DNA from 2 places in the Peribacillus sp. NPDC097224 genome. Region 2 is predicted to be linked to the other one. Evidence: a T-box and tRNA genes for the amino acid it is inferred to sense, from the RefSeq annotation. Region 2 holds a T-box; the other holds one or more tRNA genes.
What was found. A T-box is a leader RNA that pairs with one kind of tRNA and senses whether it is charged. The one in region 2 lies ahead of glyQ (glycine--tRNA ligase subunit alpha), so its partner is inferred to be a tRNA-Gly.
Positions count from the first base shown of each region.

Region 1 (16,480 bases), on a different contig from region 2:
TTTTATCATAGTTATAGCGGATTTTATATTCATCCAAGGAGCGAATCGGGATTTTGATAACATCCTTACCATTGGACATCACGATGCTTTCTTCAGAAATCAAATCAGGCAGATTATTCTTGATAGCCTCTTGCACCTTTTCCTGATGGCGTTGTTGATCATCATAGCCTTTCCGATGGAGGGACCAGTTTTCCTCTGAGATCACGTATTGTTTATTATTCTCTTCTGACATTCTCTTCCCCCCTTAAAAATGTTTGCACGCTTTTCATCATTCCTTCATATAATAAATTAGTGTGAGAAAGCCCACAGCAACACAGGTTTAGCTATTCAAATATACAATTCGAGAAAAATCGGATAAAAATAAAAGTATTACTCTATCCTATGCAGCGGCGAAGGATAATTTACACAAAAATTCATTAATGGTTGTTTTGCCCAAAAAATAAGACGGGTTCCTACGCGATAAAAGAAATTGGACATGCTTTGCGGCTGGCCCAGGCCGACAGTGAAGGATAACCTGAACATCAAGAAACTCACTGCGTGGAATATCCTCAGTGAGTGACCAATGTTAATGAGATGATTTAATCGAGCGGAGTCGTTTGTTTCAATGGGAATAAAATAATACGGGGTTTTTAAGATTTGTAGGAATCTTTAAAAGAAGGAGTTGTAGGAGCAGGGGATGTCGGTCTCCCATCTCGATCAATGCGGTTTTTCAATAGGCATTGACACAAGTAAAAGGGCATCCCTGTGATTTCCTTGGATACCCTTTTTTACATGGATGGAACGATTTCAATGGCACGCCTTTTCACTCTTTTTTTTCCTCGACTTCATGTTGGACGGTACCTGGTCGTTTATCCCATTCCTTCAGTTCTTCGTTCGTTCTCTGCCGTTCCATTTGCTTCCCAAGTTCTTTCATCTCGTCTAAGTCTTTCGCCATCGAACTGTTCTCTGGAACATGTTCTCTTTTCACTTCTTCTTTACTCATTTTATATCACCTCTACCTTATTGATACCCTATATTTCCAATTTCCAAACCGTACATATGTCCAACGGGTAAAGGGTATAGATAATCTATATGGAAAAAATCCAGGAGGTGAATGGAGCATGGAAACCACTACACTCTATGTGAGGGAAGCGACAACCGAGGGCCCGATTTTAAATCTAGAGTCCATCCTATTGAGTACGGAAGGCGTCGAGCGTGCCATCATCGATGTGGATGACGGCGAAATCAAAATCGAATACAGCGAAGACAAATTATCACCAAGCCAGCTCGTCACACTCATCGAACAATACGGATTAAATGTCACTGAATAAAAGAACCCACAACACAAAAAATACCGAACTCTCCCAAGAACGGCAGAGTTCGGTATTTTCATTTATAACGTTTTACAATTTCCTGCAGTTTCAATGCCAAAGCGATGTTTCCATCTACCTTTAGGCCACCTGTCATGAAAGCGACCGTTGTATTTAAATCGTCCTTTAATAACTTGGAGAAATTCTTCTCTGATAATTTCAATGTCACTTCTGGATCATTTGTCGTACCTTCGATCACTTCAACTTGTCCATTATTAATCAACAGCTGAACCGGTCCAATCTCTTCAATGTTGAATTGATACACACGATTTTCCTCGTTTTGGATATGCTCCGGATTACTGTTGATTTTACCAGCCAATTCATTCAATTCAGCGATTACACTCATTTGAAATCCCTCCATCAACCTTTTTATGATTACGCTTACAAAACAGAAAAAACCTTACTGATCCATGACAACGACAACGTTTCTTCATGTACATGTTGGACGATCATGTGAAAATATCCGAAGCGCGAAGTATTTCAGAGGATTTTAATAGGTTGTATTATTAACATCGGAGAATAACTGCTTCAGCTAAAAGATATCACGAATTGGTATTATTTACAATATTTTCTTTCAATAAATACCCCCACCTTTTAAGGCAGGGGTGTTCTTGTTTTTAGCGGTTTAACAAGCTTCCTACGTAGCGAAGTAAGTCATTGGCGGAAGTCGAGTTATACCCATGTTCGTCAATAAGTCTCTTGATGACTTCATTCACTTTCTTCAGTTGTCTTTCATCCGGTGTCTTGGTTGAAGTCGTGATTTTGACAACATCCTTCAAATCAGCAAACAGCTTTTTCTGAATGGCTTCACGTAGGCGGTCATGGGAATTATAATCAAATCGTTTTCCTTTCCTTGCATAGGCCGAGATACGGATCAGGATTTCTTCACGGAAGGCTTTTTTGGCATTTTCAGAAATGCCGATTTGTTCTTCAATCGAGCGCATCAATTTCTCGTCTGGATTGATTTCCTCCCCAGTCAGTGGATCGCGCAGTCTTGATTTATTGCAGTATGCTTCGACGTTATCTAGGTAATTGTCCATAAGGATCTTCGCCGACTCTTCATAGGAATACACAAACGCTTTTTGCACTTCATTTTTGGCAATCGAATCATATTCCTTACGTGCAAGCGAAATGAAGTTCAAATATCGTTCCCTTAGCTCGTTCGTTATCGACGGATGCTGGTCAAGGCCTGCCTTCAACGACATCAATACGTCAAGTGCGTTGATAGACGGGTTTTCCTTCCGAATGATAGTGGAGGATATCCGGTTAATGACATACCGTGGATCTATCCCGCTCATGCCTTCATCTTGGTATTCCTTCTTCAGCTCATTGATGTCCGCGGAGTTGAATCCTTCAACATTTTCCCCATCGTACAGTCTCATCTTTTTCAATAAATCGATATCACCTTTTTTCGGATCCTTTAAACGGGTCATGATACTGAAAATGGCTGCCACCCGCAAGGTATGCGGAGCAATGTGGACATCGGAAACATCGCTTTCATGGATCATTTTTTCATAAATCTTCTCTTCTTCGCTCACCTTTAAGTTATACGGGATCGGCATGACGATAATCCGGGAATGTAGGGCTTCATTTTTTTTGTTGGATATGAATGCCTTGTACTCCGTTTCATTCGTATGGGCAACGATCAGTTCATCTGCACTGATTAATGCGAACCTTCCTGCTTTGAAATTCCCCTCCTGGGTCAGTGAGAGCAAATGCCATAAAAACTTCTCATCACATTTCAGCATTTCCTGGAACTCCATCATTCCGCGATTTGCCTTATTGAGCTCACCATCAAAGCGATAGGCTCGCGGATCTGATTCAGATCCAAATTCGGCGATCGTCGAAAAGTCGATGCTTCCGGTCAAGTCGGCAATATCCTGTGATTTAGGGTCGGACGGACTGAATGTACCAATCCCCACACGTTTGTCTTCTGAAAGGAAGATACGCTCAACCATCACGTCTTCAATCCGGCTGCCATATTCCTGTTCCAATCTCATCACATTCAGCGGTGACAGATTCCCCTCAATCCGGATGCCATACTCCTCAAAGAAATCCTGCCGCAAGTTTTGAGGAATGAGATGCAGTGGATCTTCATGCATCGGACATCCTTTTATCGCATAGATCGCCCCTGAGTCATTTAACGAATAACTTTCAAGCCCCCTCTTAAGGAGTGAAACCAATGTAGACTTCCCGCCTGATACCGGTCCCATCAAAAGCAAAATCCTCTTTCGGACATCCAACCGCTTAGCGGCGGGATGAAAATACTCCTCGATGAGCCTCTCCAATGAATCCTCAAGTCCAAACAGCTGACCACTGAAAAAGTTGTACTTCTTCGTTCCATCTACTTCCTCTATCCCAGCATCTCTGATCATGTTGTATACACGCGAATGAGCAGATTGTGCAACTAATGGCTTTTCTTTCAGTATCTCTAAGTATTCTGCGAAGGTGCCTTCCCACTTCAGCTTCTGTTCATCTTCTCTAAATTTTTCGATTTTCTTTAAAATATCCATCTAGGAACCTCCCCCTATCACTTTCAGAGAATACTTAAATCTATGCGCCGAGTTTGACAAACATGTCAGACTTTCCAAAGAGGTTCATCTTGTCCGGCTGCCCAATCCAAGGTTTTCCTTTAAAGTCTTGAATATTTGGTGACAAATCACGAGGCAAGAAAATTTACGTGCACATCTACTAAAAATTGGGGTATACTAAGCCTATACTTAAGTGGGACAATATGGGTAAAGGGAGGTTACATCATGGGAACAGTTATTGTCATTGCCGTAACAATTGCGTTTTTAGCTGCCATCTTCACTGGTGGATATGCCGACAAACCAGGTGTGAAAAATAAATAAGAGCATACGAAAAAGGGAGCTATCCCACAAGTCATGAAAATGACTTGTGGGGGAAGCCCCTTTTTTTTGGAAGAAAAGCATATAAAAAAGAGACACCAAATAAGTGCCTCCACTAAGAGTGACTTTCCTTTTACTTTTCAAACTCTTCAGCAAGCATGCTTGGAATAGAGATTTCCCAACCGGCTTGGGAAGTGTAGCTGTATTCGCCAGAAATAGTTCCGTACACAGTAATAACATCATCTTCTATATAATCGGTCGTACCTGCATACATGACCATTATAATGTCATTAGGATCATATCCATATGATGTTTTTGTAACAGCTAAACGGATGGCCGTAAAGTCCTCTTCTTCCTGGATCTGAATAACCTCACCAGTATATTTCGTATACTCACCAATCATTTTATCTGGATTTTTCTTCAACCTATTATATTCAATAGGTTTTGCATTTGCTTTTTTAGCAGCCGCTTCTTCTTTAGCTTTCTTTTCAGCTTCTTCTTTAGCTTTCTTCTCAGCTTCAGCCTTCTTCTTAGCCTCTGCTTCATCCTTAGCTTTTTCTTCAGCAGCCTGTTTCGCTTTCTCCTCAACAATGGCCTTCTCCTTGGCCTCTCTCTCTGCTTTCTCTTCAGGTGTTTCTGCCTTTTCTGTTTTCTGTTCTTGAGCTGGCTTCTCTTTATCTGTTGTGGTTTCTTCAGATTCCCCGCTTGCTCCTATAATAATAAATGAAATGATGGCTACAATAAATGAACCACCCACTCCAATAAAACGTGATTTTGCCTTTCCGTTCTTTTTGAGTAGTGCTACTATACCTAAAATGATAAATACAAAGATAGATATGAAGCTACAAAAAAATAAAATACCACCTAATACCTGCAAATTGTTACTTCCTTTCTTATTATGAAGTTATCAGTACAAATGTTTATTATATACTTAATTAGGCTGTGAAGTTTTCTCACTATTGCCTTTGTTAATATTTACTTTGTTAAAAAGCGGATAATCTCCTTTTACTTGATTTATGACATGCCTCCTTGAACCTTCGAAATAATTCATCGGAAATTTTTTTTACATCCTATCAGAAAAAGAATATCTGCATTATTTTAATTTATACAAGAAATAAGAGCCCAACACTTAGTGTCAGGCTCTTATTTTTAAGCTCTATATAATTAATGGGATGTAATCCTTTTAAATGGATGCTCGAACATGAAGTAGAGAATCATCCACCTATAATTATTGTTTTTTCAATCCTTGTTTTTCCACAAAGTCCTTCATATACATCCGGCTTTTCTTGCCGGCCATGTCAGCCATTTGTTGCGTCCAGGTTTCTTTCCGTTTTCCTTTGGTCCGTTGCTCATAATAGTCGGAAATCGTATCATTGTATACTTCTAGCTGACCGATGAAGGTCTGTTTATCCGTTTGATAGCCATTTTCATGATATACATTGGCTTGAGGAAGTCTTGGCTTCTTGTCTGAACGTTTTTTAGGATACCCGACAACAAGGCCGAATAGAGGAACGACACGATGTGGGATGTCCAGGATTTCCGAAACTTGTTGAAGGTCATTACGAATACCACCAATATAGCAAATGCCGAGGTCCATTGATTCAGCAGCAAGCGCCGCATTTTGAGCAGCGAGTGCGGCATCGATGCAGGCCACCATGAATTTTTCCGTACTTTCAATTGGTGCAGTAAGATCTTCGTTTTCCATCTCGGCTACTATGTCCATACGATGTAAATCGGCACAAAACACGAATAAATGTCCACTATTCTCTACATATGATTGAGGTCCAGCCAATTCAGCAAGCTTGGCTTTCTTTTCCGGGTCGGTCACCCCGATGATCGAATAGGCCTGGATATAGCTTGAAGTTGATGCAGCCTGTGCACACTCAACAATCGTGGAAATTTGTTTCGCAGACAATAGCTTGTCCTCAAAAGAACGGACGGAACGGTGGTCCAGAATTTTCTCGATGATGTTATTCATTGCTTTCCCCCCTAATTATGTATAAGCATTCGTCAGCAAAGCATCCCCACCCCGCTGACGAATAACTCCTTAATATTCTCTTTTTAATTCCAAGTCACGGTAATCCTGTTGTCTTAACGCCTCATAAATCAAGATGGCGGCCGTATTGGAAAGGTTCAGTGACCGAATTTTATCCGTCATTGGAATACGGAGACATCTGTCCATATTCTCTTTGATCAACTCTTTTGGCAGTCCTGTCGTTTCGCGTCCGAAAATAAAATAAATTTCACTTTCTTGATCACTGTAATCGAAGGTTGTATGCGGCTGTTCACCAAATTTGGTTAAGTAATAAAATGCACCGCCGGCATTCTTCTCAAAAAACTCTTCCAATGAATCATAATAATGAATCTTCACATGTTCCCAATAATCGAGCCCAGCCCGTTTAAGCTGTTTATCATCCGTTGAAAAACCAAGCGGACGGATAAGGTGCAGGTGTGAATCCGTTCCTGCGCATGTTCTTGCGATATTTCCTGTATTTGCTGGAATCTGTGGTTGATATAAAACTACATGTATTGCCACTTCATTTTCACCTCTAGTTTAAACTTCAACTAATTATAGCATTAAACAAACAGACTAAAAACAATCACACTCCATCTAATATCACGAAAAATTTATAGACGATGTTCGGTGTATATCGAGTCGAATCCTCATACGTCCAATATCGATGGCGACTATTCATCGTATGGGCATTCACAAGCGGCATGCCTTTTTGGTCCTTTGCCGTCACAATCAAGTTATGATCGAACCGCCCGTCACCTTCAAAGTCAATGCACAGGATGTCACCCAGGTTCAATTCCTGTGCCGTCTCCACTTCTTTTGTCCTGATCCCTTTCCCTCCCTTAAGCAGATGATACAAAGAATGAGCTGTCGTCCAGGTATAGCTCCAATTCTTTCCTCTGATCCACCACCCTTTATTCTTGTTCGGCTCGCCCCACATCGGGATGTTCCCGGCATGCAAGCACTGGGAAATAAAGTTGGTGCAGTCATCCGTGAATTTATAATACTGTGGATTGAACTCATTCCACCATCGCTCCGCATACTGAACCGCCTTCATCCGGTCATACTTATAAGAAAGCCGATCCAAACCCACTTCCCAATTTTCCGGGTCCTCGTCAGGTTCTAAATCAGGTTCAAGCTCCCGTTCTTCTATTAAGTATTCATCCCGAAACCGCGCCTCCCTCTCTTCCATCTCCTCTTCTATATAGAAGCCATCCTCCTGCTTCATTAAATACTGCAGATGCACTTGATAGGTCAGGATTTTCAAATCCCCTTCCTGCCGTTCCGAGTCAACCTTTCCAGCAGCATTCACACGGACAATTTCCGTATCATGCTTCTTCAGTGCTTCCTTTTTCAGATAGATCTTACCCTCTCCCCGTACATGCTCATTGGAAGTGTAAAGTTCAACCCTTTCCTGTAAAAGCCGTTTCAACTGTTCCCTCAAAATCAAGCCCTCCTTCATAGCACCTCTTCTAATGTGTATGAAGGAGGGCTTGGTTAAAAACACAACTTCATTCGGTCCATTGTTCAACTGAGGAGCAATTATCGGTCGATGGGGTGGTTTTATCAGTCAATTCGGCTTTTTATCGGTCGTTTTGCCACTTTTATCGGTCAAATCACACTATTTATCGGTCAAACTGCTAAAAATGGAAAGGCCCCGAATGGTTGCATTCGGGGCCTTCCTTTTTATTCATTATGGTAAGTGAACTGTAATCCTTTTTCAATTTCCACGAGCACTTCTTCGTCTTTTTCCTTCAACCTGGCTTCTTCCAAAATGGAGGTCGACCGTTCCCGACCGATTTTCCCGATCGCCCAGGCAGCCGTGCCACGCAAAACGGGGCGCGGGTCTTCTTGCATGATTTGGATCAGTTCGGGCATAGCGGTTTCATCCTTAAAGTGAGCCAATGCCAAGATGGCATTCCGCTGAATCGGCTTTTTGCCACGCCATGATCCAGATACATGTCCGTATGTCTCTTTAAAATCACGATTGGAGATGGTGAGCAATGGCTTTAGCAGCGGTTTGGCAAGCTCGGGATCCGGCTCCATCTCTTCATGAAAATGAAAATCCATCCCTTTATTTTTTGGACAGACAGTCTGACACGTATCACATCCATATAACCGGTTGCCTATTTTCGTCCTGAATTCATCTGGAAGGAAATCTTTCGTCTGCGTCAAAAATGCAATACAGCGTTTGGCATTCAACTGTCCACCTTGCACAAGGGCACCTGTTGGGCATACATCCACACACTTATTGCATGTGCCGCACTGATCCTCCATCGGCTGATCCGGCTCGAACGGCAAGTTGGTAATCATGTCACCCAAATACACATACGAACCAAATTCCGGAGTGATGATCATGCTGTTTTTGGCGCTCCATCCGATTCCTGCCCGCTCTGCAACGGCCCGGTCCGAAAGTTCGCCCGTATCCACCATTGATTTCGCCATGGCTCCAGGGACTTTCCCTTTTATAAAATCTTCAAGTAGCTGCAGTTTATTACGGAGCACGGTATGGTAATCCGTTCCCCAGGAGGCCCGGCAAAAAATCCCGCGGCGCTCTCCTTTCTTGCTTTGAGGGGCATCCTTCAATTTCGAAGGGTAGGCAAGCGCAATTGATATGATCGATTGCGGTTTATCGAAGATCAATTCGGGCCTGACCCTTTTTTCGATATCCTTTTCTTCGAAGCCGGACTGATAATCCAGCTCCTGCTGTCGGATCAGCCTGCTTTTCAACTCCGTGAACGTCGTGGCTGACGTAAAACCGATTTTATCGATGCCTATTTCCTTACTATATAAAATCATTTCTTGCTTGAGTGCATGCATATCCATTTCTATCACCTTCGTTCTCTTCATTCTACCCAATGATGCTTGTAACATATCAAACCATTGGTATCTATGATAAACTAATTTCAATCATTTTTGGAGGTGTATCACTTGGAAATTAAGATTTCCTCTAATCTCGCAAGCAAAGTTCCCGATTTCAAGATTGGTTTCATTACATACGAAAACATCGAAGTCGGCCCCTCGCCGCAAATGGTAAAAGGGAGACTTCAATTATTTCAAGAAGCTTTATTTTTTGATCTTGAAGAAAAGGAACTCACGGATTTTCCGGGTATCAAAGAATGGCGGGAGATTTTCAAAATGACCGGGACGAACCCTTCACGCTATCGCCCTTCCGTCGAGGCCCTATACCGCCGAGTCAAAAAGCAGAATTACTTATCCCCTATCCATTCAGCCATCGACTTGAATAACTTCTTCTCGCTTTTATACGAGGTCCCGATTGGCATCTATGATGCAGATGCATTATCAGGTGATCTCTCCATTAAAATTGGTGGAAGTCCGGACCAATATCCTGGATTGAATGGGCGGGTGAACTCGATGGAAAACATGATCGTTTCAGCTGATGATGACGGCGCATTCGGGAGTCCCTACGTCGATTCGGAACGGACGAAGGTCACCGAAGACACCAAACATGCCATCCAGATCATCTATTTACAAGCAAAGACACCCATCAAAGAAGCCGAACAGCTCACAAAGTCATTGATGGATATGTTCCTCGAGATTCACGGCGGAGAAGGATCTTTTTCCGTCCTAGAAGGATAATGCAAAAACATGAGTCATATCGAGATAATGGCTCATGTTTTTTTTGTGTATTTTTTAACAGATTCGGAGGCTACTCCCCTGAAGTGCTCAATTCTGCAGTTGCAATTGCTGCGTGGCTAGCTTTCGATACAAGCCATGACTTGCAAGCAATTCTTCATGTGTCCCCGCCCCAGTAATCCGCCCTTCTTCCACAACCAGTAATCGATCCGCATCAATGACCGTCGACAGCCGATGGGCAATGATCAGGGTCGTCCTGCCTGCCATCAGGTTCTTGATGGCATGCTGAACAAGAAGTTCCGATTCACTATCGAGATTGGATGTCGCTTCGTCCAATAGCAGGATTTTCGGATTGCGCAACACAGCCCGGGCAATGGCAATCCGCTGCCGTTGACCACCCGATAACTTCACGCCTCTTTCCCCTACCTCCGTATCAAAGCCATCCGGAAGCCTTTCGATAAACTGGTTGGCATTTGCCATCTTTGCTGCGTCGATGATTTCATCCATTTCAACTTGACGGCCTAGCCCGTATGCTATATTTTCTTTTATCGTCCCCGTCATGATTGGACTTTCCTGTGACACATACCCAATTTGCGACCGCCATATGGAAAGTTCAATATCCTTAATTGGCACCGTTCCCAACGAGACCATCCCATTCGTGGGTTCATAAAAACGTTCAATCAACGAAAATATCGTCGTCTTCCCACCACCGCTTGGTCCCACCAGGGCGACCGTCTTATTGGCAGGAACCGTAAACGATAAATCATTCAAAATGGGCTTAGACGCTTGATAGGAAAATGATACATCCTTAAACGTCAAATCAGCTGTGACCAATGTGTCATGCTTCCCTTCATAGGTTTCACCAGGTATCGAAAGGACGCCCTGGATTCGTTCCGTCGCTCCCATCGCCTTTTGAAATGCCGTAAAAAATGAGGCCATCTGACTAAAGGGCACGATGATTTGGATCATATAAATAATGATGGCAACAAGTGTCCCCGCTGTCAGTGCACCAGAAGCCACCCGAACTCCCCCATATCCAATAAGGATCACGAGAATCACCATCATGATTGTCGTCATGAAGGGGGAAATGATGGCTTGGATCCTAGCCTCCTTCAATCCAAAACGAAAGAGCTCCCTAACGCCACGATTGCCTTTTTCACGTTCCAACTCTTCGCCATTATGCGACTTCACTAAACGGACCTCGCCTAGGACCCTCCCTAGATTTCCGCTGAAGGTGGCCATTTCATCCTGCGTCTGCTTAGAGACTTTATACATCTTCCGCCCAAGCGGAATCAGGATCAGCATGGATAGTGGTACGATGCTGAGCATGATGACCGTCATCCGCCAGTCCAACAGGAATAAGATGATGATCGACCCGATGATCGATATGATCCCTGAAATGAATGTCACGAAATGATTCGTGATGATCGTCTTAATCGTATTCGTATCCTGAGTGATCCGGCTAAGCGTTTCACCGGACTGGCGGGAATCAAAAAACGATACGGGCAATTGTAAAATATGATCCCATAATTTCCGACGGATTCCAGCTACAACATTTTCACCGATATAGCTCAGAAAGTAGAAGGAAAAACCTCCCGCAACGGTCTGGACAATAAAAGCCCCTAGCAAAAGGAATATCGTTGTTCGCTCGATCCCGCTTCCAGATATCATATCGACCAGATTCTTCGTAACCAACGGGACGACGAGACTCGCCACCGTTTCCACCAAACTTAACACTACGACAAATAACACCATTCCCATTGGCAGTTTTTCCGATCTTAACAAGGAAAAAAATGATTTCACATTCAGCTTCTTATCCATGTACAACCTCATTCCTCCATTTTCGCTTACCTGAATTATAGGCAAGAGAACAGATACTTACAAATTTATAAAATAAAAAGAAATCCTGCTGTAATCAGTAGGATTTCTGTTCGAAAATATAAAAAACGCAAAGCTTCGTTCTCCAAGTAACGAAACCCTGCGTTATGAGTATGTATGATTGGAGCGGGTGAAGGGAATCGAACCCTCATCATCAGCTTGGAAGGCTGAGGTTTTACCACTAAACTACACCCGCATATCCTTGTAGAATTTTGTCGAATCAACTAATAAAATAATTATATAGCTTAATAGAAAAATATGCAACCGTTAAATGAAATTTTTTCATACCCTCTTGTTGTTTGAAATAAAAAACGCAAAGCTTCGTTCTCCAGGTAACGAAACCCTGCGTTATGAGTATGTATAGTTGGAGCGGGTGAAGGGAATCGAACCCTCATCATCAGCTTGGAAGGCTGAGGTTTTACCACTAAACTACACCCGCATATCCTTGTAGAATTTTGTCGAATTACTAACAACAAAAATAATTATATAGCTAATTTCACAAAAGTGCAATAGTCTTTTCAAAAAAAATAATAATAATTCCTGGAGATAGAATTAGTATATGTTTCTACCCAATAAAGATGTTAAAAAGTTCCCGGCAAAAGGATTCTTCCAAACATTATGACCAGATCACTTCCATAAGCCTTGGATAAACTTGTTCCGCTGTTTCAAGCAACATGATCAGCTTTCGGAATGCCAAGTCCGGTAAAAATTCACCATCAAGGGAATACGAATAGCGAATCGAAATCGTCCCATTTTCCTCATATAACTTTGAAAATCGGAATTGAGCATTATATTCATTCAATAACGTATGCACGGCTGCCTTCTTATCGGGATTCTTTAGCTCCGTTACATTAAAACAAAATAAATCCGCCACTTTTTCATCTTGATTAAATGAAAAGACTAACAGGACCTTCCATCCATCCTTCAACTTCTGTTCCACTCTGAAAAAGGTGATATGTTCCTCTTTGAACTCATTCATATGGATTTTTTCGCGCATTAAAAAATCTCGAAATTTCGCAACATTTGACATCATCCATCACCCTTTCTGTCTGTATATACATTTTATAACGAAATATGGCATTTTTACACATATTTCGTGCATTCCCTATAAAATAGTTAACGCGTTCCCTTTCATGGACCATAAAAAAAGCATAGTAAAGGTCTCCCTCCACTATGCCCAGTATAAAAACTTAAAGAACTGCGTATTCCGGATCGGCAACTTTGACAAGCTGCTTCCCTAGGTTCTTTCCTTTAAATAAGTCCAAGAATGCCTCAGGGGTGTTTTCGAACCCTTCCACAATAGTTTCTTCGTACTTCAGTTTACCTTGTTGCAGCCACTGCCCCAAATCTGAAGCTCCTTCTTGGAAACGATCTGCATAATTCCCGACCGTGAAGCCTTTCATAAGTGCGCTTGTTTTGATCATGGCCGATTGCAGGCGTGGCCCAAAATCTTTACCTTCTGCGTTATAAGAAGAGATTGCACCACATAATGGGATACGCGCATTCATATTTAACAGTTTGAAAACGGCATCCGTTACTTGGCCGCCAACATTATCGTAATACACATCGACTCCATCAGGGACTGCATTCTTCAAATCCGTTTCAAAACTTTCCTTCTTATAATTAACAGCTCCGTCAAAGCCCAGTTCTTTTGTTAAATACTCTATTTTCTCATCCGAACCGGCAATCCCCACTACCTTGGCACCTTTGATTTTTGCGATCTGTCCAACGACAGAACCGACGGCTCCAGCCGCTCCGGAAACGACGACCGTTTCGCCTTCTTGCGGTTTACCGATATCCAGTAACCCAAAGTATGCAGTCAATCCCGTCATGCCCAGTATGCCTAAATGAGTCGTGATTGGTGCCACTTTAGGATCAATCACCCTGACTTGCTTTTCATTCACGACCGTATATTCCGCCCAGTCGATATTTCCCACAACGACATCGCCTTGCTTGAAGCTGGACGATTTGGATTCCACCACTTCAGCCACGACGCCACCAGTAATGACTTTATTCAACTCAAATGGGGCAATATAGGATTTAGTATCTTGCATTCTTCCACGCATATAAGGATCAACGGATAAATAAAGCGTCCGTACTAAAATCTGATTTTCTTTCGGTGAGGGAACTTCACTCTCCACAAATTTGAAATCTTCTTTGGAAGGCATCCCTTTTGGACGGTTTGCCAGTGTGATCGTTTGTTGCGTTGATTGTGTCATGCATGTTCCTCCTTGATTTTTATTACATACTATAGAAAAGTTAGCGTAGCATTGATGCAGATTAACGGTCAAAGTTTCTGCTTACTTTTTCCAATACTATTCTATATGTAGCCCTATTTGTAAATCCTAAACTTTCTTATTTTGCATCAAATGAATTTCCCAATCCACAAAACAAGAAAAATAGCACTATACAGACCATTACCATATCTGGTACACTACTATAGTTACCAAGGGTAACTATTATCGGTGAGGAGGCAATAAAAATCGAGACATATCGTAAATTCTTCCATCAACTAATGTTGTTATATAGACCCTTTGAAAACAACCTCAATATACAGCTTGGTAAACACCATCTATATAGGGCCCAATGGACGATCTTATATCGCCTATTTAATGACGGACCTTCGACGCTTGTAGAGTTATCCAATTATCAAGGTGTGGAAAAACCGACCGTCACAAGGACGATTAACCGATTAGAAGAACTCGGGTACGTTGAACAGATTCCTGGTAAGGATAAGCGTGAAAAAATCATGCATCTTACTGAGCTGGGGAGAACCGTTTATCTGGAAGTGCGTGTAACGATTGACCGATTCGAACAGGACATCCTGATAGGCGTTTCGGAGGCTGAGCAGCAAGAAGCTATACGCGTCATGGAAAGCATAAGAAATAAACTTATAAAGTGAGGAGACAAAAAATTGCAACAAGCTGCTAAACCAAAATTATGGACGAAAGATTTTATCATCGTTTCTTCCGTCAACTTTTTCATTACGTTAATCTTTTATTTATTAATGGTCACGATCGGGGTCTATGCCGTAGAAGAATATGGTGCCACCACGAGCCAGGCAGGACTCATTACCGGAATTTTCATCATCGGTTCATTGATTGGACGGCTTTTGATCGGTCGCTTCATCAACGCCATTGGCCGGAAGAATACATTATTGATCGGATTAGTCTTCTTCACCTTGGCTACCCTTTTATACTTTGTGGATTTCGGGGTTCCTTTCCTCCTCGCCAACCGCTTAATTCATGGTTTTACAATGGGGATGGCCGGAACTGCATCTGGAACGATCGTCGCCCAAATCATACCGATTACGCGTAAAGCGGAGGGAATCGGCTATTTCAGCATGAGTGCAACATTAGCCACAGCAATCGGACCTTTCATCGGGCTATCTTTAAGTCAGCATACAAGCTTCCAAGTGATATTGATTTTCTGTGTAGCCTTGGGCATCATCGGGGTACTGACGGCTCTTTTCATATATGTACCGAAATTAGAGATCTCAACTAAAACAGCTGAGGTGAAAGGCTTTAAGCTTTCTAGCTTTATTGAACCGAATGCCGTCCCAATTGCAATCATCACTTTGTTAGTGGCATTCTGTTATTCCAGCGTCCTTTCTTATATTAACTTCTATGCGATTGAAATCGACCTGGTCAGCACAGCCAGCTTCTTCTTCCTTGTCTACGCTGTTGCCGTATTGGTATCGCGTCCTTTCACAGGCCGATTGATGGACTCCAAAGGTGCAAACTACATTATGTATCCGACATTCATCATTTTTGCCGGGGGAATGTTACTCCTAAGTACAGCAACAAATAGCTTTACATTACTATTGTCCGGTATCTTGATTGGACTCGGATTTGGGAACATGCAATCAAGCACACAGGCCATTGCAGTCAAACTGACACCGCCTCACCGGATGGGGTTAGCCACATCAACGTTCTTCATTGCACTTGATGCAGGGCTCGGATTTGGGCCTTACCTTCTTGGATACATCATTCCAAAAACGGGATACAGTACATTGTACGTCATCCTGGGTATTACCGTCCTTGTCACTACCGTCCTATACTACTTCTTACATGGTAAAAAAGAACATGCCGCCATGGAAGAACTTAAGAAATCCAAGCTAGCTTGATTACTACCGATATAAAAAAAATTAGCCAGAGGAGAATCACTCTCTCTCTGGCTAATTTTTTTTATTTACTTTTCACGTGCGTTTTTAATGAAGAGGGAAACAACCAGTCCGGCGACCGCAAGAAGCAGACCGAAAATGAAAGCATCTTGAACACCTGCTGTCAATGAAGCTCCTATGGCAGCTGGGTCTAATGGATTTTCCAATTTCATCATATAAGATTTTTGGGAAGCAGACATGATGGTGATCGCCACTGTCGTACCAATTGCACCCGACACTTGCTGTAATGTATTCATTAGAGCCGTTCCATCAGGGTACAGTTCTTTCGGAAGTTGATTAAGACCATTCGTCTGTGCTGGCATCATGACAAGGGAAACCCCTACCATCAATAAAGAATGCAGGATGATGATCATGGTGATCGTCGTTTCTGTCGTGACGTTCGATAAGAACCATAACACGACAATCATGATGATGAATCCTGGAGTGACCAACCCTCTAGGACCATACTTATCAAAGATACGTCCCGTTATTGGCGACATGATCCCGTTCAGGACACCACCAGGTAAAAGTACAAGTCCAGCTGTGAATGCAGCCAATGCCATACCCGTTTGCAAGTACATCGGTAAAAGAATCATGGAAGACAGGATGACCATGAAAGCAAGGAAAACGG
Region 1 is NZ_JBIWDK010000003.1:36,893-53,372, reverse strand. Features, by position in the region: gene yhbH (sporulation protein YhbH) at 1-232, opposite strand, end outside; gene ACIQXR_RS06910 (hypothetical protein) at 803-982, opposite strand; gene ACIQXR_RS06905 (heavy-metal-associated domain-containing protein) at 1,101-1,310, shown strand; gene ACIQXR_RS06900 (SCP2 sterol-binding domain-containing protein) at 1,369-1,695, opposite strand; gene ACIQXR_RS06895 (PrkA family serine protein kinase) at 1,967-3,862, opposite strand; gene ACIQXR_RS06890 (hypothetical protein) at 4,332-5,075, opposite strand; gene nfsA (oxygen-insensitive NADPH nitroreductase) at 5,427-6,176, opposite strand; gene trmL (tRNA (uridine(34)/cytosine(34)/5-carboxymethylaminomethyluridine(34)-2'-O)-methyltransferase TrmL) at 6,246-6,734, opposite strand; gene ACIQXR_RS06875 (amidase domain-containing protein) at 6,799-7,656, opposite strand; gene queG (tRNA epoxyqueuosine(34) reductase QueG) at 7,899-9,038, opposite strand; gene ACIQXR_RS06865 (B3/B4 domain-containing protein) at 9,144-9,812, shown strand; gene ACIQXR_RS06860 (ABC transporter ATP-binding protein) at 9,900-11,630, opposite strand; tRNA gene ACIQXR_RS06855 (tRNA-Gly) at 11,810-11,883, opposite strand; tRNA gene ACIQXR_RS06850 (tRNA-Gly) at 12,053-12,126, opposite strand; gene ACIQXR_RS06845 (YbjN domain-containing protein) at 12,304-12,684, opposite strand; gene ACIQXR_RS06840 (NADP-dependent oxidoreductase) at 12,878-13,906, opposite strand; gene ACIQXR_RS06835 (MarR family winged helix-turn-helix transcriptional regulator) at 14,203-14,589, shown strand; gene ACIQXR_RS06830 (MFS transporter) at 14,602-15,813, shown strand; gene ACIQXR_RS06825 (DHA2 family efflux MFS transporter permease subunit) at 15,879-16,480, opposite strand, start outside.
Region 1: it encodes a tRNA-Gly, which carries the amino acid that the T-box ahead of glyQ (glycine--tRNA ligase subunit alpha) is inferred to sense. The anticodon was not compared.

Region 2 (16,480 bases):
ACGTGATTATTTCGCCTCTTTTAGACGTATAGTAACTAGTGAAAGGGCAGCCGACTGGTTTTATATAAATTAATTGCTTTTTAAATGAAACCTTTTTCATATACATACGTATTAACTAAGTAAGTGACGATAATAAGTGGATTCGATTAGCAAGGGTGAAATATGCCTTTTAGGTAATGGAAAGACCGGCTTACAGGCGCTTAATACGGGAAAGGAGGCGTTCCATTGAAAATATGGCGTGGTCTATCTGTTCTCTTATTCGGATTGCTGCTTTTGGTGTCTTTCTTGGTGCCCGGTGCTTCTGCAAAGGAGAAGATTGTTTACCAGGTTCCCATTCAAGAAACGGTGGAAAAGGGTTTGGCCGCCTTTTTGCAACGGGCACTATCGATTGCAGAAGAGAATAACGCAGATCTTGTAATTTTCGAGGTGAATACCCCAGGTGGTGCCGTAGATGCGGCAGGGGAGATAGCCAAGTTACTGTCTAATTCCTCAGTAAAAACAGTGGCTTACGTCAATAATCGTGCTTTATCTGCGGGTGCCTATATTTCGCTCAGTGCCGATGAAATTTATATGGTCCCCAGTGCTACAATGGGTTCAGCTGCGGTGATTGACTCTTCGGGAAATGCAGCGGGAAAAAAAGCGGAATCTTATTGGTTGGCTGCAATGAAAACGGCAGCCGAACAGAATGGACGCGATCCCATTTATGCACAAGCGATGGCTGATGAGGATATCGACCTTCCAAAATACGGAGCCGAAAAAGGAAAATTACTGACATTCACTGCTGATCAGGCAAAAAAGGCCGGCTACAGTGAAGGGACCGTTTCGGGGAAAGCTGAGTTATATAGTATACTCGGGGTGGAAGATGCGGATATTCGAACCATAGAGGAAAGCTTTCCAGAAAAGTTAGCTCGCTTTTTGACCAATCCTTTTGTGATTCCCATCTTATTGACGATAGCAGGCATCGGGATTGTGGTAGAGTTGTTTTCGCCTGGTTTTGGCATTCCTGGTTTTATTGGAATCACTGGCCTCGTATTGTTCTTTTATGGACATTTGGTCGCAGGCATCACGGGCTATGAGTCGTTAGCGCTATTCATCTTAGGAGTCATCCTTGTGCTCTTGGAGTTTTTCCTCCCTGGAGGAATTATCGGGGTGCTTGGCTTTAGTGCAATTATAGGCAGTTTATTTCTCGCTTCAGAAGATCCGGTCCATATGACCATTTCTTTGTTAATTGCGATTACCGCATCCATTTTGGTTTCTATCCTATTTGTAAAGGTGCTTGGTAAAAAAATGAACTTTTTTAGAAAAATGATATTAACCGATGCAACAAAAACAGAGCAAGGGTATGTCAGTTCTCCGAATCGCTTGGAATTATTAGGTGTTGAAGGTAAGGCAATGACAGACTTAAGGCCATCTGGAACGGCTTTAATTAATGATGAACGGGTCGATGTTGTGACAGAAGGAAGCTTTATTTCCAAAGGGACATCCATCAAAGTCGTGAAAGCTGAAGGGTCGAGAGTAGTCGTTCGGCAAATTCCGGAATCAAATCAATGAAAATAGGAAGGGTGAATGTTTAGGTGATAACTTCAGGAACAATATTTATCGTGTTGGCTGTAATTGCGGCCATCATCATCTTATCGGTATTTTTCACATTTGTACCAGTTATGTTATGGATCTCAGCTTTAGCGGCTGGAGTCAAAATCAGTATCTTTACATTAGTGGGAATGAGGCTTCGTCGTGTTATACCAAGCAGGGTAGTTAACCCGCTCATTAAAGCCCACAAAGCGGGAATCAATGTATCGACGAATCAATTGGAGAGCCATTACCTTGCAGGAGGGAATGTTGACCGTGTCGTCAATGCACTGATTGCAGCAGAACGTGCGAATATCGCATTGCCATTTGAAAGAGGGGCAGCCATCGATCTTGCAGGACGTGATGTACTGGAAGCGGTTCAAATGAGCGTTAACCCTAAAGTGATCGAAACGCCATTCATCTCCGGTGTAGCGATGAATGGGATTGAAGTGCAAGCAAAGGCAAGAATCACCGTTCGTGCCAATATCGAACGATTAGTCGGTGGTGCTGGGGAAGAAACGATCATCGCGCGTGTAGGTGAAGGGATTGTTTCGACAATCGGTGCTTCTAAAAGGCATACGGATGTCCTTGAAAACCCGGATTTAATTTCTAGAACCGTTTTATCGAAAGGTCTCGATTCAGGTACAGCATTTGAAATTCTATCGATTGATATCGCTGATGTGGATATCGGGAAGAATATCGGGGCTATCCTACAGACTGACCAGGCTGAAGCGGATAAGAAAATCGCCCAAGCAAAAGCGGAAGAACGTCGCGCGATGGCTGTTGCCTTGGAACAGGAAATGGTAGCCCGTGTCCAAGAAATGAGAGCGAAGGTTGTAGAATCCGAGGCAGAAGTGCCATTGGCTATGGCTGAAGCGCTGAAGAGCGGAAATCTAGGGGTAATGGATTACATGAATATCCAAAATATCACGGCGGATACGGATATGCGGGATTCCATCAGTAAGATATCGGATAACCCAAAGGACAAGGATAACAATTAATTCCCAGAAGGGAGGCCTTTAAATGGGAGATCTCATTCAATTCTTTCTCAGTAATCCATTCCTTCTGATTATCTTGATAGCTGTTGCAACATCCATGTTCGGCAGGAAAAAACAGCCGCAACAAAACAATCCAAACAACCCGCCGAAAAAGAAATGGCAGGAAATCATGCAGGAGCTTCAAGGCGAGATGCCACAAAAGGAACAGCGGCAAACTCCTGTTCCGGCATCTGCCCAAAAAGCAGAGAAGCGTGTCGTACACTCTGCTGGGCCTGTGGATGAAACGAAAGCACAGGCTGAAAAAAGGATTGCTGAACTAAGAAGGCTGCAGCAGAAATATGAGCAAGAGCGTGTGGAACAAAAAGAAAAGGCAGATCGAATTACTACAGCCATTTCTGACGATAGCAGTCCCGTCTATCATAAAGGTCCTTCCTTCACTAAGAAACAGTTGATTGATGGAATCATTATGTCTGAGGTGCTCGGACCTCCAAGGGCTAAGCGTAGCTTGCAAAGGTCAAGGAGATAATTCGGAAGAACTTGTATCCCGCGTTCATTCGTTCAACATGAAAAAATAGAAATTGAACCTTTATAATTTTGTGCTAGAACCCTCTTTCATTTCATACATTGAGATGAAAGGGGGTTCTTTTTTATGGCTCGCAATTGGGGAAAAAAAGTGAAACAGCTTATGACCAAAACAATGGACCTTCCGCAAGATGTCATGATGGACCTGCCGCGAATTACCATGATCGGACAATTACATATATATATTGAAAATCATCGTGGCTTGTTGGCCTTTACTGACAGTGAAGTGAGGTTAATGCTTAAAAATGGCCAGCTGCTAATAAAGGGAACTGGCTTTGTCATCAAGACCATCTTGCCGGAGGAAATCATGTTAGAGGGCAAAATTGACAAAGTATATTTTATCAATGAATGATCCCGGGAGGTTTCCATGAAAAACCAATGGACAAACTATTATACAGGCTATGTAAAAGTGAAGGCATATGGAAGAGGAACCGAAAGGCTAATCAATATGTTGACAAGGAGAGGGCTTCATATCTGGGATGTGAAGCGTGTAGGAAGTGAATCCCTGATTTTCCATATGGATTTCAGGGAAATTTCAAAATTGCGTCAGGTCCTGCGAAAAAGCGACTGTAAAGTGAAATTCCTCCAAGGCAGGGGGTTTCCGTTTCTCATGAAGCGGGTGATGAAAAATAGTGGATTCTTGGCGGGTTTGATTGCCTTCCTTATTTGCATTTTTGTACTTTCCAATATGGTGTGGGGGATAGAAGTTAAAGGGGCAAAACCGGAAACCGAACATGCCATCCGTAAAGAATTGGACAAAATGGGCGTGGAAATTGGAAAGGTGCAATTTCTAGTGGACGATGTGGATACGATACAGCGAAAGCTCTCTGATCGCATCGGTGCCCTAACCTGGGTTGGTGTGGAGCTTAAGGGGACAACCTACCATTTCCAGGTGGTGGAAAAACGGCAGCCGAAGGAAATAGAGAAAACCTCCTCACAAAATTTGGTTGCTTCAAAAAAGGCGGTCATCACCAATATGTTCATTGAAAAAGGCCAACCTAAAGTCAATGTGCATGATTATGTAAGTAAAGGACAACTTCTTGTGTCAGGGTTGATTGGGAAGGAAGATAAACCAGAAATTGTTTCGGCGCAGGGGAAAGTAATGGGGCAAACTTGGTACAAGGCGAATGTGGAAGTCCCTCTGAAAACCAATTTTTCCGTCTACAATGGTAATGAAACCAGTAAGCATTATATAAAAGTGAGCAGCTTATCTATACCTATATGGGGGTTTAAGGATCCGGGCTATAAAAAGCAGGAAAAAGAATCGACTGATCGGCCGTTTCATTTTCTGCAATGGGAACTGCCCATTTCCTATAAAGTCGAGACATTAAGGAGTAAAGACGATATCGTCCGGAGTTATACGAAGGAAGAAGCGATTAAGGAAGGGAAGAAGATGGCCCAGGCCGACTTACGGAAGCTTCTTGAAGAAGAAGACCAAATTATAGGGGAAAAAGTTTTGCACGAAAGCATGGAGAATGGTAAAGTGAAATTATCTATACATTACCAAGTTATTGAAGATATTGCTGTAGGACAACCAATCATTCAAGGAGACTAGCGAATGGCAGATGAAGTGAAGGTTATTAAGTTGGAAATTGAATCACCTAATGAAGCGGTCGCTTTATTGGGCAATGGAGATTCTAATGTAAAAGTGCTTGAAGACGAGCTGGGCATTTCGGTCATCACCCGCGGGGAAGGTATAAGCGTTGCCGGTGAATTAGAGCGGGTGACGATGGGACAGGATATCCTGAAGGCGCTGTTATCTGTGATCAGAAAAGGGATTACGATAAGTTCTAGGGATGTAATGTATGCTATAGAATTGGCTCGCAAGGGAACATTGGAATATTTCGGAGAATTATATGAAGAAGAAATTGCTAAAACGGCTAAAGGTAAATCGATTAAGGTCAAAACAATTGGCCAGCGATATTATATTCAGGCCATAAAGAAGCTCGATTTAGTATTCGGGATTGGTCCTGCTGGGACCGGGAAGACCTATCTAGCTGTAGTGATGGCAATCAATGCCTTGAAAAACGGACAGGTTAAACGAATTATCTTGACGAGACCTGCCGTTGAAGCTGGCGAAAGTTTGGGATTCCTTCCTGGGGACTTAAAAGAAAAGGTAGACCCGTACCTACGTCCGTTATATGACGCTCTTCATGACCTACTGGGGATGGAACAGACCCAAAGGATGATTGAACGCGGGACGATTGAAATCGCTCCCTTGGCCTATATGAGGGGACGTACGCTCGAGGATGCCTTTGTAATCTTGGATGAGGCACAGAATACTACCGAAGCCCAAATGAAGATGTTTTTAACGAGGCTCGGTTTTGGATCGAAAATGGTCATTACGGGAGATCGTACCCAAATCGACCTTCCAAAAGGGATGAAGTCAGGTTTGATTCGGGTTGAGGAGATTCTCAAGAATGTCAAAGGCCTTTCGTTTGTGTATTTTGAACAGAGTGATGTAGTCAGGCATCCGCTCGTCGCCAAAATTATCAGCGCATATGAACAGGCAAAAGAATAGAGGGAATCCGCCAATGAAATGGCGGATTTTTTCATGGTTATCCGCTTGCCCATCATGAATGGAATGTTAAATTGTGGTGAAAAGCAAGGGTTTTATCATAACATGATGAAAAGTAGAAGGAAAACTGTTATCATTTTACATATCTAGCATATTAACCATCTTTTTTTAGGAGGACCTTCTTTGAACCGTATCCAAAAATTTTTCACCAAAATAAAAGGCCTGCTGGTCCATCGCTTTTTTCAAGTACTCTTGTTCGTCGTACTTGGTTTGTTTGCATATGGGTTAATGCTATCCAACGTTAAGCCTGAAAAGATCCAAGTGGAGCTTTTTAAGCCAGCGGAACAAACGATACGATCCACCAAGACTATAGAAGATACATATAAGACTACGAAAGAAAAAGAAGAAATTTCAAAACAGGTGGCGGATGTTTATACATTAAAAAAGGAATATGCCAAAAATAAAGTCGATTTGATTTCTTCAATTTTTGATTCTGCGATTGAAGTGAACAAAGAAACAGATCCTAATAAGGGCGGTAAAAAAGGAATTAAAAAGACGGATGGCCAAAAGGTTTCCATCTTGAAAGAAAAATTGACGGAGGAGGTCAATAAAGATATAGAAGAATCTGTATTCATGGCATTGGTACAGGCGGATGAAGATGAACTGGAGATAGCGAGGGACTCTACGATAACCGCTGTAAATAATGTGATGAGTGAGCGGATCTCGGCCAGCGATGTTGAAAATGCAAAGAAAAAAGTGGTAGATGAACTGAGCTATATGAGTATAAATAGTGATATGAAGAAGGTCTCCATATCACTTGCCCGTTCGGCGATTATTCAAAATGTTTTTTTTGATAAAGATAAAACGGAGGAACAACGCCGAAAAGCAGTGGAAAGTGTGGAACCAGTCAGGATTTTACAGGGGCAGATTATCGTCGAAGAAAATCAATTAGTGGACCGGGACGTGTACAGGCAGCTTGAATTGGCTGGGTTTTTAAGTACCGAGTCCACTATCTTTCCATATGTAGGGCTCCTGCTTTATATCTTTTTAACTTTTACGGCTTTTTATTACTTTTTTTACTATTCCATAACGAAACGGGATAATAAGTACAATCAGTTGTTGGTTTTCAGCCTTGTTTTCATTTTTGCAATGGCAACGATGAAAACAGTCAGCATATTCGCTGAACTGAAAGATTCGAATTTAGAATATATTTTCCCTGCTGCCATGGCAGCGATGCTTATTAAGATATTATTAAATGATAAATTGGCTGTTGCCATGACAATTTTATTAGGATCTTATGGTACGATAATATTTAATGGCGATACGCCAGGAAATCTTGACTTCTCTATGGGGCTTTATATCATTTTTAGCGGATTGATGGCCATCATAATATTATCGCGTTCCAATTTCAAATCAAGAGTACTGGTAGCGGGTCTCATGATGTCAGTGATCAATATCGCTTTCGTCTATTCGCTCATTTTCATTATGGATGGCCATTACACAAAAGTGGAGTATTTATATTATGCGGCAGCGGCTATAGGATCTGGGCTTGGTTCCGCTGTATTGACAATGGGGCTGCTTCCATTTTTCGAGGCGGGGTTCGGGATTTTATCTTCAATGAAGTTGATCGAGCTTTCCAATCCGAATCACCCCCTATTACGAAAAATCTTGATTGAGGCACCTGGTACCTACCACCATAGTGTAATGGTTGCCAATTTGGCTGAATCTGCATGTGAAGCAATTGGCTCGAATGGGTTGCTTGCAAGAGTCGGATCTTATTACCACGATATAGGCAAGACAAAGCGGCCGCACTTTTTCATCGAGAACCAGTTAAATGAGGAAAATCCGCATGATAGGCTACAACCGGAAACGAGCAAGGACATTATCATTGCGCATGCCGTGGATGGCGGAGAAATGCTTCGCAGCCATAAGTTCCCGAAGGAAATTGTGGATATAGCGGAACAACATCATGGGACGACTTTATTGAAATTTTTCTATCATAAGGCATGTAAGGAAGATGAAGCGACACGCGAAGTCGACTACCGGTATCCGGGGCCCATGGCAAAAATGAAGGAAGTGGCCGTCATTGGAATTGCAGATAGTGTTGAGGCTGCAGTCAGGTCGATGAAGCATCCTACACCCGAGAAGATCGAGGAACTGGTAAGTTTCATAATCAGTGACCGGATTCAAGACGGTCAATTTGATGAATGTGACATTACTATGAGAGAATTAAGTATCGTAAAGCATTCGCTTTGTGAATCGCTGAATGGTATCTTCCACTCAAGGATCGAGTATCCTGACATGGATAAATTAGGACAGAAGGTGAAAAAATGATTTTAACAATGGATTTAATCGATGAAACGAACGAAGTGACGGAAAAAGGGCAGCAGCTTGTTGAAAGCATTTTGCAATTTGCCGCCAATAAAGAGAATATCGAAGAAGGTACGGAAATATCCGTCACTTTTGTCGACAACAAAAGGATTCAGGAGATTAATAAAGAATACCGTAATAAGGATTCGGCTACCGATGTCATTTCTTTTGCACTGGAAGAGATGGGGGAGGAAGAAGTCGAGATTATCGGAGCGGAAATGCCTCGTATGCTTGGTGATATCATCATTTCAATTGAACGCACAAAAGAGCAGGCCGAGGAGTATGGACACTCTTTTGACCGCGAACTTGGCTTTTTAGCCCTACATGGTTTTCTTCATTTGCTAGGCTATGACCATATGACTGAAGAAGATGAAAAAGTGATGTTTTCTAGACAAAAGGAGATATTGGGGGAATATGGGCTCTCGAGAGAAGGGTAAGCCAAGGTATCCACTCGTAAAAAGCTTTTCATTTGCTTGTCAAGGGATTTTGGAAGCGGTACGGACCGAGCGGAACATACAGATCCATTTCGTGGTGATGGCAGCCGTTGTGTTCTTTGGTTGGTATTATTCATTGAACGGAATGGAATGGTTGTTTATTTTGACGGCAATTGCTGGTACGATTGCATTAGAACTAGTGAATTCGGCCATTGAACGGGTTGTTGATTTAGTGACAGACCAAATCCATCCTCTTGCCAAGCAGGCAAAAGATATTGCAGCCGGGGCTGTATTCATATATGCTATATTTTCTATAATAGTTGGATTGATTATTTTTTTGCCAAAGTTGGGTATGTAGGTTCTTTTATTCATCCAATGTAGAGGGGGAATTGTATAATGAATACGAATGAATTGATTGAAGAAGCTAAAAAAGCTAGGGAAAAGGCTTATGTCCCTTATTCAAAGTTTAAAGTGGGAGCTGCTTTATTGACTGCCGATGGTAAGGTATATCATGGCTGTAATATTGAAAATGCAGCTTACAGCATGTGTAACTGCGCGGAAAGAACGGCATTATTCAGTGCCTATGCACATAATGACAAGAAATTTAGCAAACTTGCGGTAGTAGCGGACACGGACCGACCGGTATCCCCTTGCGGAGCTTGCAGACAAGTCATTTCAGAACTATGTGAACCGGATATGATGGTTGTTTTAACCAACTTGAATGGTGATACTAAAGAATTAACAGTACAGGAATTGCTTCCAGGAGCTTTTTCACCGGAGGATTTAAATGAATAAATTAGTTAGCGATACACAGGTAAAAGGATATAAATCAGGATTTATATCCATCATCGGCCGTCCTAATGTCGGCAAGAGCACGTTTTTGAACCGTGTAATTGGTCAAAAAATCGCAATCATGAGCGACAAGCCTCAAACGACAAGAAATAAAGTTCAAGGTGTACTTACACAAAATGATTCACAAATGATCTTCATTGATACACCGGGCATTCATAAACCTAAGCATAAGCTTGGGGACTTTATGATGAAGGTTGCGACGAATACCTTGAAAGAGGTCGACCTGATTCTATTCATGATTAATGCTGAAGAAGGCTACGGTCGTGGAGATGAGTTCATCATTGAAAAGCTACAATCGGTTAATACACCCGTTTTCCTTGTAGTCAATAAAATTGATACGATGCATCCTGATGACCTTCTGCCCATCATTGAAAAGTACCAAAAACTGTATCCTTTTGCAGCGGTGGTGCCTATTTCAGCTCTTGAAGGTAATAATGTCGATACATTGCTTGCCCAAATCAAGGAACATCTTCCTGAAGGGCCACAGTTTTACCCAGCCGATCAAGTAACGGATCATCCGGAGCGTTTCATCATTTCTGAATTGGTCCGCGAAAAGGTTCTGCACTTGACTCGTGAAGAGATTCCACATTCCGTGGCAGTTGTGATTGACTCAATCAAAAAAATGGATAACAGTGACACGATCAATGTTATGGCGACCATCATTGTCGAGAGAGATTCCCAAAAAGGAATTGTCATCGGTAAGCAAGGGAAAATGCTGAAAGAAGTCGGTAGTCGCGCGAGAGTAGACATTGAGAACCTATTGGGCTCTAAGGTTTTCCTTGAGCTATGGGTCAAGGTCCAGAAAGATTGGCGTAATAAAGCTAGTCAGCTACGTGATTTTGGATTTGATGAGAAAGAATATTAATTAACAAATTTTACGCTTCATGAAAGTGTGAAAAACGGTCAAGCTAATCATAAGGACGGATATTCATCTGATATTGCTAGTCATAATGAAGGGTGGGCTTTATATGTTGGATTTTACCTGGGAGTTATTTAGTGAGACAGGTAATGTGGACACCTATTTGCTTTATAAGGAGATAGAAGTCGAAAGGCAGGAAAGACCATTAGTATCGAATGAAGAGCTAGCTGATATTGATTTTCCTGTTTCTTAAGGATTAGCTTGGCAAGTATGGGTGGTGTCTTTTATGCTTCAGAAATGTGAAGGCATTGTCATTAGAAGGACGGCATATGGAGAAAACAATAAAATTATAACGATTTATACCCGGGAGCTAGGGAAAATAGGGGTCATGGCAAGAGGTGCGAGCAAGCCAAATAGCAGGCTTGCCGCCGTGACCCAGCTTTTTTGCTCCGGGTATTTCCTTGTTTCGACATCTAGTGGCCTTGGAAGCCTTCAGCAGGGGGAAATGGTTGACTCGCTTCGTTTTATCAGGGAGGATCTTTTCGCCACTGCCTACGCTTCCTATATCGTCGAATTGCTCGATAAGAGCGTGGACGATAAAAAACCAAATCCCTATCTGTTTGAATTGCTTTCACAAACTTTACATTACATAAATGAAGAATACGACGCTGAGGTTTTGAAATTCATTTTTGAAATGAAAATGCTTCCTGTAAATGGAATCAACCCGGTCTTGAACCAATGTGCCGTTTGTGGGGAGACTGAAGGGGAATTTGCTTTCTCCCTAAGGGAAGCCGGGTTTATTTGTCACCGTTGTTTGGACAAGGACCCTTATCATTATAAAATTTCTCCTTCTGCGGTGAAACTCCTGAGGATCTTTTATTATTTTGATTTGTCCAGACTTGGAAACATATCTGTTAAACCGGAAACTAAAAGGGAATTGTCAAAAATCATTGATGCCTATTATGAGGAATATTCAGGGTTACATCTGAAGTCCAAAAAGTTTCTCAAACAGATTGATTCGATGAAAGATATGTTTTAGGTTCGAACTATTGACATTCCGGTTATGTTTGTATAAAATTTTAATCATCAAAATAAGAAGAATGCGTCGAAGGAAGAGAGTACCTGTTTTAATTCATAAAAGCGAACCCGGGATGGTGCAAGCCGGGATATGAAGACACAGGGAAGGGCGTTCCGGAGCATGATTAGGTTTGAAAAGAGGCCGTTTCATAACGGCAATTAGGGTGGAACCGCGGGTAAACTCTCGTCCCTATGCATTTCGCATAGGGACGGGAGTTTTTTGTTTGCCTTGAGGAATCCTAGGCAAAAGATACTTCCCGCCCCTGAATCTGAATTTAGTAAGCCGCTTTAAATAACCTGGAGGTGTACGATGAATATTCAAAATATGATTTTAACTTTGCAAAAGCATTGGTCTGAGCAAGGCTGTATCTTAATGAATGCTTATGATGTCGAAAAAGGTGCCGGGACGATGAGTCCTTATACCTTCCTTAGAGCAATTGGGCCAGAACCTTGGAGTGTTGCTTACGTGGAGCCTTCAAGACGTCCTGCAGATGGCCGGTATGGAGAGAATCCTAACCGTCTTTATCAACATCATCAATTTCAAGTGATCATGAAGCCTTCTCCGGATAATATTCAAGAACTTTATTTGGAGTCATTACGGAAGCTAGGCATCAATCCACTGGAGCACGACATTCGCTTTGTTGAGGATAACTGGGAAAATCCATCCCTTGGCTGTGCGGGTCTTGGATGGGAAGTATGGTTGGATGGTATGGAAATTACCCAATTCACCTATTTCCAACAAGTTGGTGGACTAGAGTGTAAACCAGTCTCCGTCGAAATTACATACGGAATTGAACGTTTGGCTTCATACATCCAAGACAAAGAAAATGTCTTTGAACTTGAATGGACGGATGGATTTACTGTTCGTGACATCTTTGGCCAACCGGAATACGAGCATTCAAAATATACATTCGAGACATCCAACCTTGATATGCTGTTCGAACTTTTCACGATGTATGAAAAGGAAGCGCATCGTCAAATGGAGGAAGGTCTTGTACATCCGGCTTATGACTATGTATTGAAGTGTTCTCATACGTTCAATCTGCTGGATGCCAGAGGTGCCATTTCAGTAACGGAAAGAACGGGTTATATTGCCCGTTGTCGTAATTTAGCGCGTAAGGTTGCCAAAACTTTTTATGAAGAGCGGGAAAAATTAGGCTTCCCGATCCTGAAAGTGAAAGGGGAGAAAACAAATGAGCAAGCGTGATTTGTTATTGGAAATTGGGTTGGAGGAGCTACCGGCTCGATTTGTTACAGCTTCTATGAAACAGTTATCCGACAAAGTACAAAAGTGGTTGACACAAAAAGCGATTGAATTTGGTAAAGTCGAAGCATTTTCAACACCAAGACGTTTGGCGATATTGGTAAAAGATGTTGCGGAATCACAAAAGGACATTGAAGAAGAAGCAAAAGGACCGGCTAAGAAGATCGCTTTGGACGCCGAAGGCAACTGGTCTAAAGCAGCGTTAGGTTTTGTAAGAGGACAAGGCATGACGGCTGAGGATATTTATTTCAAAGAACTTAAAGGTGTGGAATATGTCCATGTGAATAAATTCATCAAGGGGCAACCGACAGCTCAGTTATTGGCGGAGCTACAAGAAATCATAACTGGCATGACCTTCCCGAAAAATATGCGTTGGGCCAACCAGGACCTTCGCTTCGTCCGTCCGATTAAATGGTTAATTGCTTTGTTCGGTAAAGAAGTAATACCTTTTACCATAGCTGAAGTAGAAACAGGCCGAGAAACGAAAGGTCATCGCTTTTTAGGTGAAAGTACAGTTATTGAAACTCCTGACCAGTATGAAAAGTCACTTAACGAACAATTTGTCATGGTCAATCCAGACAAACGCCGTACCGTGATCTTAGATCAAATCAAAAACCTGGAACAGGAGAATGGCTGGATCATCCCGGTCGATGAAAATCTTCTGGAAGAGGTAAATAACTTGGTTGAATATCCAACGGTGTTATTTGGCCGTTTTGAAGAAGAATTCCTTGAATTGCCTTCTCAGGTGCTGATTACATCGATGAAGGAACATCAACGGTATTTCCCTGTAAAAGATCAAGATGGAAAGTTGCTTCCTTTCTTCGTGACTGTTCGAAATGGGGATGACCGTCACCTGGATATGGTATCGAAAGGGAACGAAAAAGTATTGCGTGCCCGTTTATCGGATGCAGCTTTCTTCTACAAAGAAGATCAGAAAAAAGAGATTGCTGATGCTTTGAAAAAGCTGGATAGCATCGTTTACCATGAAGAAATCGGTACTCTAGCCGAGAAAACTGAACGTGTAACAGAGGTAACCGGAGCATTGGTGGATGCCTTGAAACTGAAAGTGGATAAAGAATTGGCGCTACGTGCTGCAAAAATAGCCAAGTTTGATTTAGTGAGTCATATGGTTTATGAGTTCCCTGAATTACAAGGGTACATGGGTGAAAAGTATGCCCTTCTAAAAGGTGAAGCGAAAGAAGTGGCGACAGCGATCAATGAACATTATATGCCACGACATGCAGATGACGATGTACCTCCATCCTTAATCGGGGCACTTGTGAGCGTAGCGGAAAAAATTGATACACTGGCATCATTCTTCGCCATCGGAGTGATCCCTACCGGTTCTCAAGATCCATATGCTTTAAGAAGACAAGCAAGTGGGGTCGTTCAAATTCTAGCGGAGAAAAAGTGGGATATCACACTGGAGGAACTTATCACTTTGGGTCTTAAAGGACTTGAAGCAAAAGGCCTCTTGAAACGTGATATGGATGATGTAAAAGCGGATATGCATACATTCTTTAAAGCCCGTGTGAAGCATTTGCTTCAGGAACTACACATTCGTTATGATTTAATCGATGCTGTTTTGGCTAATGAAATTGGTTATATCCATTCTGTTGTTGAACGCTCCCAGGTATTAGAAGCGAAGAAAGAGGAAGCTGGCTTTAAAGAAAGTCTTGAGGCGTTAAGCCGTGTCATGAATATCGCTGGGAAATGCGATAATAAGGTGACAGTGAACCCGGGTGCTTTTGAAAATGGAGAAGAAAAAGCGTTGTATGAGAAATTTGGAACGGTTGCTTCAGCCTATGCCGAAACGAATGATGAGATGGAGCATTTCGAACAGCTAATATCGCTTCAAAGCGAAATCGAGGCTTATTTCGAGCATACAATGGTCATGGCGGAAGATGAAGCCGTACGTAATAATCGTTTATCCCTTATGAAAGAAATTAGTGATTTAGTTTCCAGCTTTGGGGCTGTGAACAAAATAATCCTTTCTTAATCCAATGAAATGATCGGGACCCTTTTTATGAAGGGTTTCCGATTATTACAACTAATAGAGATGAAAACTGCTTTTATCAAATGATATAGTATATAATCGTTATATGAAGATCCTTTGTTACTTTACTCTGCGAAAAGCAGTAGGGTGGTGATTACAATTCAATTGAATAAACGTCAGGAACAGATTTTACAAATTGTTAAAGAGAATGGACCGATTACTGGAGAGCATATTGCAGATAGGTTAAGCTTAACGAGGGCGACGCTTCGTCCGGATTTGGCTATCTTAACGATGGCCGGTTTTCTAGATGCACGTCCACGTGTCGGGTATTTCTATACAGGTCGCTCGGGTACACAGCTATTGACGGATAGTCTGAACCATCTGTATGTTCGTGACCATCAATCGATCCCTGTCGTTGTGGATGAGGGTATATCTGTTTACGATGCGATTGTTATGATGTTTTTAGAAGATGTCGGCACTATGTTCGTAGTGGATAAGCATGCATTACTCGTAGGGGTACTGTCCAGGAAAGACTTGCTACGTGCAAGTATTGGAAAACAAGAACTGAATTCCATCCCGGTCAATATCATCATGACAAGGATGCCTAACATTACAATGTGTACTAAAGAAGATTTATTGATCGATGTTGCCAAAAAATTGATTGAGAAACAAATTGATTCATTACCTGTCGTCAAAGAAACAGAAAAAGGCTATGAGGTAATTGGAAGAGTGACGAAAACCAATATAACAAAAGCATTCGTAGCTTTAGCTGATGAAGGCTATTAGGGGGGCTTGCAAAGGAATGACGGAGAATATGAACGGTTCTATTATATATGTTGTATCGGATTCAGTTGGGGAAACAGCGGAGTTAGTTACTAAAGCTGCGGCTAGTCAGTTTTCTAGTTCCGCTTTTACTATTAAACGAATTCCGTATATTGAAGATGAACATAACGTGGATGAAGTAATTTCACTGGCCAAATTAGATGGGGCAATCATCGCCTACACTCTTGTGAAGCCTGCTATTAGAGACTACATGAAAGCACAGGTGGAAAAAGAAAACCTGTCTGCTTATGACATTTTAGGACCGCTCATGGATATCCTTCAGGAAAGAACATCTAAAGGACCTCTTAATGAGCCGGGGCTCGTAAGAAAACTTGACGATGATTATTTCAAACGTGTGGAAGCCATTGAATTTGCTGTAAAATACGACGATGGACGGGATCCACGTGGGATTTTACGTGCGGATATCGTGTTGGTTGGTGTTTCTCGCACGTCCAAAACACCTTTGTCCCAATATTTAGCTCATAAACGCTATAAAGTGGCCAATGTTCCTTTAGTACCAGAGGTAGAGCCGCCAGAAGAACTATTCCTGGTCCCGCCTGAAAAATGCATTGGGTTGAAAATAAGTCCTGAAAAGTTAAATCATATTCGGAAAGAGCGATTGAAGTCACTTGGACTCAATGATCATGCTATATATGCGAATGTGGAACGAATCAAAGAAGAGTTGACATACTTTGATAAAATTATTTCAAGGCTCGACTGCCCAATCATTGATGTTACGAATAAAGCTGTCGAAGAAACGGCCAACTTAATTATGAATATTCTTCAAAATAAAAATCGGTAGATTTCTCTTATTCTTAAAATTGAGATTAATCAAAATGTGAGCTGGACACTTTTAGTGTCGGCTCACATTTTCATGCTCAAGGTTTATTGGGTTTTAAATGTAAAACATGGATGACGCTTACATAATTCCTCTTTTGTTAAACAATTCACAACCCACTTTTTAGATGTTTGAAATTCAGAATCTAATTGGTAGCATCTTTTTAAAAAATAGATTATAATAAAAAATTGTGAGAAAAAAGTAATCTTGAGGTTTAGACTTGGTTATTAAGGAATAAACTAAGGATTATAAGAAGTCAAGTTTTTTATCATAAAAAAATTCGACACATTCAGTATAATTG
Region 2 is NZ_JBIWDK010000001.1:134,915-151,394, forward strand. Features, by position in the region: gene ACIQXR_RS00680 (NfeD family protein) at 226-1,551, shown strand; gene floA (flotillin-like protein FloA) at 1,593-2,570, shown strand; gene ACIQXR_RS00690 (hypothetical protein) at 2,593-3,093, shown strand; gene yqfC (sporulation protein YqfC) at 3,217-3,501, shown strand; gene yqfD (sporulation protein YqfD) at 3,517-4,704, shown strand; gene ACIQXR_RS00705 (PhoH family protein) at 4,708-5,670, shown strand; gene ACIQXR_RS00710 (HD family phosphohydrolase) at 5,851-8,001, shown strand; gene ybeY (rRNA maturation RNase YbeY) at 7,998-8,474, shown strand; gene ACIQXR_RS00720 (diacylglycerol kinase family protein) at 8,452-8,829, shown strand; gene ACIQXR_RS00725 (cytidine deaminase) at 8,868-9,266, shown strand; gene era (GTPase Era) at 9,259-10,188, shown strand; gene ACIQXR_RS00735 (YqzL family protein) at 10,292-10,435, shown strand; gene recO (DNA repair protein RecO) at 10,469-11,221, shown strand; T-box leader at 11,279-11,454, shown strand; gene glyQ (glycine--tRNA ligase subunit alpha) at 11,570-12,466, shown strand; gene glyS (glycine--tRNA ligase subunit beta) at 12,453-14,522, shown strand; gene ccpN (transcriptional regulator CcpN) at 14,667-15,305, shown strand; gene ACIQXR_RS00760 (pyruvate, water dikinase regulatory protein) at 15,322-16,143, shown strand.